3 regions of the Yoonia sp. 67-2 genome follow, and region 3 is predicted to be linked to each of the others. Evidence: riboswitches for the same ligand, from Rfam matches in the RefSeq annotation. Region 3 holds a riboswitch; each other region holds the start of a gene.
The links. A riboswitch is a leader RNA that binds a small molecule or an ion and turns the genes downstream of it on or off. The one in region 3 is predicted to bind thiamine pyrophosphate.

Region 1: another riboswitch for thiamine pyrophosphate. It lies ahead of VOY09_RS04825 (FAD-dependent oxidoreductase); the one in region 3 lies ahead of thiD (bifunctional hydroxymethylpyrimidine kinase/phosphomethylpyrimidine kinase).
Region 2: another riboswitch for thiamine pyrophosphate. It lies ahead of thiB (thiamine ABC transporter substrate binding subunit); the one in region 3 lies ahead of thiD (bifunctional hydroxymethylpyrimidine kinase/phosphomethylpyrimidine kinase).

What each region holds. Positions count from the first base shown of each region.
Region 1 is NZ_JAYKPK010000002.1:321,729-324,999, forward strand. Features, by position in the region: gene VOY09_RS04815 (thiazole synthase) at 1-669, opposite strand, end outside; gene thiS (sulfur carrier protein ThiS) at 674-871, opposite strand; gene VOY09_RS04825 (FAD-dependent oxidoreductase) at 861-1,865, opposite strand; TPP riboswitch at 1,918-2,018, opposite strand; gene VOY09_RS04830 (hypothetical protein) at 2,372-2,503, opposite strand; gene radC (RadC family protein) at 2,503-3,246, opposite strand.
Region 2 is NZ_JAYKPK010000002.1:193,965-197,235, forward strand. Features, by position in the region: gene VOY09_RS04235 (thiamine/thiamine pyrophosphate ABC transporter permease ThiP) at 1-557, opposite strand, end outside; gene thiB (thiamine ABC transporter substrate binding subunit) at 533-1,522, opposite strand; TPP riboswitch at 1,559-1,656, opposite strand; gene aroC (chorismate synthase) at 1,747-2,853, shown strand; gene VOY09_RS04250 (DMT family transporter) at 2,817-3,271, opposite strand, start outside.
Region 3 is NZ_JAYKPK010000008.1:21,539-24,809, forward strand. Features, by position in the region: gene VOY09_RS13255 (hypothetical protein) at 1-467, shown strand, start outside; gene VOY09_RS13260 (MBL fold metallo-hydrolase) at 469-1,254, shown strand; TPP riboswitch at 1,367-1,461, shown strand; gene thiD (bifunctional hydroxymethylpyrimidine kinase/phosphomethylpyrimidine kinase) at 1,564-2,355, shown strand; sul1 at 2,446-2,502, shown strand; gene VOY09_RS13270 (SulP family inorganic anion transporter) at 2,552-3,271, shown strand, end outside.

The DNA.
Region 1 (3,271 bases), on a different contig from region 3:
CGCCGCCAGCGCAAAGGCGCGCGCCATCGCCACCGGATCACCAGCTTGCGCCACGGCGGTGTTCAAAAGAACTGCGTCATAGCCCAGTTCCATCGCATCCGCCGCATGGCTGGGCAGGCCGAGACCCGCATCGATCACCATCGGCACATCGGGGAAAGCGGCGCGCAGCGCCCGCAGCCCATAACGGTTATTCAGCCCAAGGCCAGACCCGATGGGTGCCCCCCAGGGCATCAGCACCTGCGCCCCGGCATCCAGCAGGCGCGCGGCCAGCACCTGATCCTCGGTTGTATAGGGAAACACCGCGAACCCGTCAGCAACCAAGGCCTGCGTCGCCTCCAGCAGACCAAACGGATCGGGTTGCAGCGTGTCGGCATGGCCGATCACCTCCAGCTTGATCCAGTTCGTCTCGAACAATTCGCGCGCCATCTGCGCGGTGGTGATCGCTTCGCGCGCGCTGTAGCAGCCTGCCGTATTGGGCAGAATATGCACGCCAAAGCCGCGAATGATGTCCCAAAACGCCTGACCCTGCCCGCCTTCACGCCGCAAGGAGACCGTCGCTACCGATGCGCCAGACCTGCGGAATGCCTCTGCCATGATTGCGGGTGATGGATATTGCGCCGTGCCCAGCATCAGCGGGGTGTCCAATGTCACGCCATAGAAGCTGCGCATGTCTTCAGCCCCCCTGCATCGGTGCCAGCACTTCGAGCCGGTCACCTGCGCTCAGCGGGGTTGCATCGCGCGCCGCCTTGGGAACGAACTGGCCGTTCAGCGCCGTCGCCACGCGCGCATCGTGCCAGCCCAGATCATCCAACGCGGCAGCAACCGTCGTGCCGGTGATCTCGCGCGCTTCACCATTCACCTCAATCCGCATGGACCAGATCCCCCTTGCTTCCATTGATCAGATAATCTGTCGCCTGCGCCGCCAGTGCCGGGGCCATCAGATAGCCATGGCGGAACAGCCCGTTCAGATGCAGCACCCGGCCTTTGGCAGTGACGCGCGGCACATTGTCAGGATAGGCCGGACGCAGATCGGCGCCGGTTTCCAGCAATTCCGCCTCAGCAAACCGCGGGTCAAGCGCATAGGCCGCCCCCAGCAACTCCAGCACCGCACGCGCTGTCACGCCGCGCCGGTCCGCGCTTTCGACCTGCGTGGCACCGAGCATGAACACCCCCTCTGCGCGCGGGACGATATACAGCGGATGGCGTGGATGCAGCAGGCGCAACGGGCGCGACAGTGTGATATCCGGGGCACGCAGCAACAGCATTTCGCCTCGCACAGCACGCAGATCCGGCAGCCCGGCCGCCATGCCGCGCGCGTCAATCACAGGGCCGCTGATCTCTTCCGGCACAACTGCGGACTTGGTGATCACCACACCCATCGTGGTCAGCGCGCGGGTCAGATCGGCCAAGGCACGGCGCGGGTCAAGATGGGATTCCTGCGCGAAGAACAGCGCTGTTTGATGTGCGGCAAGATCTGGTTCCAACGCGGACAGATCGTCGACGCGCACATGCCCCGTGGTGCGACGTGCAAAACGCGCCAGTTCACCCTGATCACGTTGCAATGCGATGACAAGCGAGCCGCGCTGCGTCACCTCCGTCACCTCCGCCCAAAAGGCGGCCGCCTTTGTACCATGGGCCACGATTGCCGGTTCGGCCACGGCCCCTTCACAGAAGGGGGCCAGCATGCCCCCGGCCCACCATGAACAGCCATGCGCGCCCGGTGCGCCATGCCGGTCAATTAATCGCGGAGTAAGCCCGGCCTTGCACAAGCTGTAAGCCGCGCAAAGCCCTGCCACACCCGCGCCGATCACCGTGACATCGGCCAACGGCGCGGGTTTCGCGCGTCTGATCTTGCTCTGAGCCACTGCCGCCCCCTTGTTGTGATACCAACACAGGAAGACGGATCGCTTGCGTCATGCGCAGCTGGTCACCGTTTCCTACGCCGGTATGATCCGGATCAGGTTCGATGGGTTAGCTTTCGCCTCTCAGCCCCAAACGGGGCACCCCAACGGTTGTGGGAAGGAGCCTAGGTCAATCAATTCGCGCTGGCAAGCGCCTTGATTGCACGACAGATTTGGTATGTGCGGATGGCAGCAGGCAATGGCCCAAGGCTGGGTTTATGCAACGGCATGTTTTCAATGCGAAGACGCGGATCGGCGATCCGGGCATATCTGGTCAGCCTCTACGCCGGATTGAACCGGCCAGCGCGGGTTTGTGCAGCGTCTGGTGACAGGCAAGCTGATGATCCTTACCTCATTGAAATATATACCTTTCCGAACATATCCTCGCCTGCGCGTGATGATCAGAGCTTGCAGATCGGCGTCACACCGACGGCCCGACACTTGCGGGCGGGGCCGTCCACGCACGTTTCTTACAGATCACCCGCCGCGTCAGGCCTGTCCTGCATGAATTGTCCGTGCCATTGTCGGGCTGCGCCGATATCGGCAGCATCGTGATGGTCGACGCGCCTGTTGCACACATCATCGCGGCGATGCGCTGACATCAGAACAGCCCTTGCGCGCGAAAGCTGATTTCACAGGATTTGCCGATGATCAGGTGATCATGCACGTTCATCCCCAATGCCTGCGCCGCGTCAGAGATCTGCCGCGTCATGCTGATATCCGCCTGCGATGGTGTCGGGTCACCGGAGGGGTGATTATGCACCAGAATCATCGAGGCGGCATTCAGTTCCAGCGCACGTTTCACCACCTCGCGCGGATAGACCGGCACGTGATCCAGCGTGCCTTTGGCCTGTTCTTCATCGGCGATCAGCACATTCTTGGTGTCCAGAAACAGGATGCGGAATTGTTCGGTGTCGCGATGCGCCATGACAGTATGGCAATAATTCAGCAAAGCATCCCAGCTGGACACGACATGGCGCTGCATCACCTTTGCACGGGCGAGCCTATGTGCTGCCGCCTCGACAACCTTCAATTCGAGCGCGACGGCGGGTCCGGCCCCCGGCACCTTGCTGATTTGGGTGACACTGGCCGACAGCACCCGGTTGAAATCGCCAAAATGGTCGATCAAGGCGCGCGCAAGCGGTTTCACATCCTGTCGTGGGATCGCGCGGAACAGCACCAGTTCCAGCAATTCGTAATCTGGCACCGCCGCCTGTCCGCCCGCCAGAAACCTGTCGCGCAGCCGTTTGCGGTGATCGCGCAGATAGGATGGCAGTTTCGTCGCCATCGGTGGCACGAGATCTGTGTCAGGAAACAAGGAGCGTGATTCGGCAAAATGGGTCATAGCCCATCATGCCGGATCACAGGTT
Region 2 (3,271 bases), on a different contig from region 3:
ACGATATTGCGCAGCATCGGCCATTCGAGCAAGCGCCCGACCGGCATGTTCAGCGAGGCCGCGAGGCGGAATCTTTCTGCCGGGATCGACAGCCAGCCTTGCAGGATCAGCCGGATCGCTAAAGGCAGGTTGAAGAACACATGCGCCAGCACGACACCATGAAAGCCGTAGATGCTGACCAGCGGCAAGCCCAGCCATGCGAGGCCGGTATTCACGACACCACTGCGCCCGAAAACAGCGATCAGCCCGATCACCGCGACGATCACCGGCAGCAGAAACGGCGCGCCCAGCAGGGTGATCAACGCTTTGCGCCCGGTGAATTGCCGCCGCGCCAAGGCCCGCGCGACGGGGATCGCCAGCAGCACGCTGAGCGTGGCGGACACCAGCGCCTGATGCAGGGTAAAGCGGATCACCACCCAATCGGCAGGCGACAACCCGCGCTGCCATTCGGCACGCCAGCCGACAGCGACCAGCGTGCCAATCGTCAGCACCAGCACCAGTGCCGCAGCGATGGCACCGGGCCAGCGTGGCGCTATTGCGACAGCGCGTTGCGCCATTCGTCCAAGGCTTCTTCACGGATCGCCGCCGCATCCTCGGGCGACAGCAACAGGGCCGTGTCGGGTGTGATCAGCGTGTCAAAGCCTGCGGGCAGGCCGTCCGCTGGCACGACAGCAGGATACATCCAGTTGGTTTCAGGGATGATCGACTGGAACCCTTCGGTCACCATGAAGGCAAGGAATTGATCCGCCAGTTCCGGCTGATCGGTGGTGGCGACTTTGGCCGCAACCTCGACCTGCATGTAATGGCCTTCGTCGAAGGCCCAAGCCACCTTGGTATCGTCGTCTTCGGCGATCACGTGATAGGCAGGCGATGTGGTGTAGGACAGGACAGCATCCGCTTCGCCTTCCAGAAACAGCCCATACGCCTCGGACCAGCCCGGCGTGACGGTGACAATATTGTCGGCAAGGTCAGCCCAAAGTTCGGCGGCAGTGTCGGGGTAGGCGGTCTTGACCCACATCAGCAAGCCAAGGCCGGGGGTGGATGAGCGCGGGTCTTGGATGACGATACGGATGTCGCTGTCGGCGAGTTCGCGCAAGGATGTGGGCGCTTCGGCCCCGGCATTGCCAACAAAGGCGAAATAGCTCCAGTCAAAGGGTAGGAAATCAGGGTCATCCCATGCGATCGGCAGATCAAGATCAGCTTCCACACCATGCGGTGCGAAGAGACCAGTTTCCCGCGCGGCTGCGGTCAGGTTGGTGTCGAGGCCGAGGACGATATCGGCCTCCGTCCGTGGCCCTTCCAATTGCAGACGCGCCAGCAGGGCCGCGCCATCACCGGTGCCGATGAATTGCACTTCGCAGCCGCAGGTTTCCTCGAACGCTGTCTTGATCGCGGGGCCGGGGCCCCATTCGCTGACGAAACTGTCGTAGGTCATGACTTGCAACACCGGGGTTTGCGCCAATGTGCCTGTGGCACAAAGCGCAAATCCCGCAGCAAGTGGCAGATAAATGTGGTTTTGCATCCTATCCTCCAAATGCGACGGGCGGATTGGGGGATAGCGGGATTGCCATACCTTCCCTCCGCCGGTCCTAACCGGTTCAGGTTCAACGGGTCTGCTTGCGCATCTCAGCCGGAATGGCACCCCGAGGTGACAGGCAGGCTAGGGTGGATGTCAGGCGGGCGCAAGGGAAACCTCTTGAGCCTATGCGGCCCGCCCGCTAGACCGTTGGCAAACGGGGGTTCGCCATGTCCATCAACAGTTTCGGTCATCTTTTCCGGTTCACCACATGGGGCGAAAGCCATGGGCCAGCCCTAGGGGCGACCGTCGATGGCTGCCCACCCGGCGTGCCGCTGGAGCCTGCGATGATCCAGCAATGGCTGGACAAACGCCGCCCCGGGCTGAACAAGAACACGACCCAGCGGAATGAACCAGACGCGGTGCAAATCCTGTCCGGTGTCTATGAAGGGCGCACGACCGGCACACCGATTCAGTTGATGATCGAGAATACCGACCAGCGGTCCAAGGATTATGGCGATATCCTGAACACCTTCCGGCCCGGTCATGCCGATATCACCTATCACCAGAAATATGGCTTGCGCGATCCGCGTGGCGGCGGGCGATCCTCGGCCCGGGAAACCGCGTCACGGGTGGCGGCGGGCGGTGTCGCGCGCGAGGCGATCAAGGCGATTGCGCCGGGTGTGCAGATCAAAGGCTATATGACCCAGATGGGGGCGAAGCAGATTGATCGTTCCAATATGGATTGGGACCAGATCGATCAGAATGATTTCTTTTGCCCCGATGCGCAGGCGGCGGCTGAATGGAACGATTATCTGACTTGGCTGCGTAAGGATGATCACAATTCGGTCGGCGCGATCATCGAGGTAGTCGCGCGCGGTGTGCCAGCGGGGATCGGCGCGCCGGTTTATGCCAAGCTGGACACGGATCTGGCCGCTGCGATGATGTCGATCAACGCCGTGAAAGGTGTCGAGATCGGCGAAGGCATGGCCGCTGCGGCCCTGACCGGGCGCGACAATGCGGATGAGATTTTCATGGGGCCGGATGGGCCGGAATATAGCTCCAACCATGCCGGCGGTATTCTGGGCGGGATCAGCACGGGGCAGGATATCGTCGTGCGTTTCGCGGTGAAACCGACATCGTCGATCCTGTCACCGCGCAAGTCGATCATGATGGATGGCTCGCCCACAGAGGTGATCACTAAAGGCCGCCACGACCCCTGTGTCGGCATCCGCGCCGTGCCGGTGGGTGAGGCGATGATGGCCTGCGTGATCCTCGATCATCTGCTGCTGGATCGTGGTCAGACCGGCGGCGTGCGCGGCGTGATCGGCGGCTGACGCGACAGCTGCACCGCCAAAATCCCTGCGGCGATGATCACGACGCCGAGCACGTCGAGCGGGCCGATGCTTTCGCCTAAAAGGATGGCGGCGACCGCCACCCCAAAAAATGGGTTGAGAAAGTGGAAGGTCGATGCCTTGACCGCACCGATCCGGCCGACCAGCAGGAACCAGACCAAGGTCGCGGCGAGGCCCGGCACCAGCACGGTATAGGCAAAGGCGACGATCAGCTGCCAGTTCCAAGTCACCACCAAGGTCTCAAATGCCAGCGCGGGCACCGCCAGCAGAACAGCGCCGACCAGCATCTGCAAACCCACGATCATCAGCACATTGCCGCCCGATGACGCGCCCATGACCGCCAGCGTGGCGATGGTCAGAGAGATCACCCCGATCACGCACAGGACCAGACCGAAGATAT
Region 3 (3,271 bases):
AGGGCTTTGCGGGGCAGATCACCGTCACCGACAGCCAATGCACTTGGCATCGCGAAATCAACTGGCAAGGGGCCTTGGCCCGCCCCGATGTCGGTGCCATGTCATTGGACAGCGGCGTGCTGATCGAGGACGGCGTGCATGCCGAGTATCGCGAGGCTTGGCTGGCGCAAGCGACCGCGCCGTTGCGGGGGCTTCGGATCGCATGGGGTGACATGACCGGTGTGCTGATCGCCAGCGAGGATCGTTTTCTGTTCGGCATCGGTCCCGCCCCACAGGACCGCCCGGTGCCAGAGATTTTCACCAGCCATTATGCCTTGGGCCATTGGGACGGCGCGACGGGTATCGCTGATCTGTCCACCAATCCTTTTACTTGCGGCCAGCCCGTCATCACCCGCGATACCGGATTCATCTGGCACGCGCCGCTCTTCACCGGCGGGTCGGACCCGCGTCCTTTGAAAGTGCAATGACATGAAACTTCCCGTCGCTGAAAATTGGTTTACCGCGCGCGAGGTCGGCCCCGATGTCACCCTGATCCTTGAGCCGCATGTCCATGTGCTGGAACAGGCGAATATGTTTCTGGTGCAAGGCCGCGACCGCGACATGATCCTTGATACCGGGATGGGGATCGTGCCGTTGCGCCCGTACCTCGACACTTTGCGCCGCGATCCGGGGAAAGAGATTATCTGCGTCTCATCCCACACCCATATCGACCATATCGGCGGGGTGCATGAATTCGACATCCGTCTGGTGCATCCGGCCGAGGCCGAGGAAATGGCCGCGCCATCCGGTCTGAACTCGCTCTATCGCGACGACATGCCCGCGCGGCTGATCCAGACCTTTCTGGACGCTGGTTATCCACCGCTGGACGAGGTGTTGATCGATGCATTGCCGTATGAGGGCTACGACCCACGGTCCTACGTGCTGCGCGGCGCACCGGCGACGGGCTTGCTGCAAGAGGGCGACAGCGTCGATCTGGGCGATCATGTCTATGAGATCCTGCACCTGCCGGGGCATTCACCGGGGGGCATCGGCCTGCTCGAACGTGCGACCGGCGTGCTGTTCGGGGGCGATGCGATCTACGACGGCCCGCTGATCTATGACGGGCCGGGCATGTCGGTGCCGGATTACCTGAGTACTTTCGCCAAACTGCGCGCGCTTGAGCTGACGCTGATCCACGGCGGCCACGACCCAAGCTTCGGGCCAGAGCGGCTTGGTGAGATCATGGATCATTACGAGGCGATCTGGCGCGCGTAAGGGGGAACGCTATGCCGATAAGCCCCAATACCGCGTGAGCGGCGTCGTCCATGAACACAGAACAGGCAAACGTCACCTCTTCTTGACTCAGCCCCGCTGATCTTTACCCTCACTATCACGACAGGGGCGTCCGCGATTGCGGGCTGAGAAGCACCCTTTGAACCTGAACCAGATCATGCTGGCGTAGGGAGTCCGTGATACGCCCGGCCAAGGCTTGTCTGGTCCGCGCATCACTGACCCCCGATCCGGCGGGGGACATGCGATGACTGAAAATGATCACAGACGTGCCATCCTGCGGGGTGCAGCAGGATGATTGCGAATATCCTGTCCATCGCAGGCTCTGACCCATCCGGCGGGGCCGGTATTCAGGCGGATATCAAGGCGATTTCGGCCAATGGCGGCTATGCGATGGCGGTGATCACGGCGCTGACGGCGCAGAATACGCAAGGCGTGACAGCGGTGCAGATGATCCCCGACGATATGGTCGCCGCCCAGATCGCCGCGATCCGGGCAGATATCCGCATTGATGCGGTCAAGATCGGGATGCTGGGCGATGCCGCGATCATCGCGGCAGTGGCGCGGGCCCTGCAGGGGCTGCAGGCGCCCATCGTGCTGGACCCTGTGATGGTGGCCAAAAGCGGGGATCGTCTGTTGCAAACGGCTGCGGTGGACGCCTTGCGCGACATGCTGGGGATGGCGGCGGTTATCACGCCCAACCTGCCGGAAGCCGCCGATCTGCTTGGTCAGTCAGAGGCCGCCACCCGCGACCAGATGCAGGCGCAGGCGCGGGATTTGCTGGCGCTGGGGCCAAAGGCGGTGCTGCTCAAAGGCGGGCATCTCGCTGGGGATGATTGCCCTGACCTGCTGGCCGACGCCACCGGGCTGACCTGGCTGCCGGGCACAAGGCAGGCGACGCGCAAGACCCATGGCACGGGTTGCACCCTGTCATCTGCGCTTGCGACATTGCTGGGGCAAGGGGTGCCGCTGGTGCAGGCGGCGGCGCAGGCCAAAGCCTATGTCGCGGATGCGATCACAGGGGCGGATACCTTGACCGTCGGGCAGGGCCACGGCCCGACGCATCATTTTCATCGTTTCTTCTGATGCGATCCGCGGCCCCTTTGTGAAGTTTTTGCCTGAATTGCAAAGGTGGGTTGGCATGCGTCAGACTTCGTGTATATCGCGTCTTGTAAACATGGACCCGAGGTAAAGCTTGGGTGGCTCTTCCGGCCGCTGATCCGCCGGACAACCTGTTAAAACCAATGTTGTCGGCCCATGACGCCGAACAGGAAAGATTTACATGATATCTCTCGATACATACCGGGCCGAATGGTTCGGTAACATCCGGGGCGACCTGCTGGCGGGGCTTGTCGTCGCCCTTGCCCTGATCCCCGAAGCCATTGCCTTTTCAATCATCGCGGGCGTGGACCCCAAGGTCGGGCTTTACGCCAGCTTTTCCATCGCGGTGCTGATTGCCTTCACCGGCGGACGGCCCGGCATGATCTCTGCCGCGACGGCGGCGACGGCGGTGCTGATGATCACGTTGGTGCGTGAACACGGGCTGGAATATCTGTTGGCCGCCACCGTGCTGGCCGGTCTGATCCAGATTGGGGCGGGTGTGCTGAAGCTTGGCTTTATCATGCGCTACGTGTCGAAATCGGTGATGACCGGCTTTGTCAACGCGCTGGCGATCCTGATCTTCATGGCGCAATTGACCGAACTGGACCCCGCGCTGGTCACATGGCTGACCTATGTGTTGGTAGCTGCAGGTCTTGCGATCATCTATCTGTTCCCGCTGATCACCAAGGCGATCCCGTCGCCGCTGGTCACCATCATCGTGCTGACGGCGCTGGTGATGTTCTTTGGTTGGGACGTGCGCACCGTAGGCGATATGGGTGCCTTGCCCGATACGCTGCCTGTGTTCCTGATCCCGCAGATCCCGCTGAACTTTGAAACCTTCATGATCATCCTGCCCTATTCCATCGCGGTCGCCATCGTCGGCCTGCTGGAAAGCCTGATG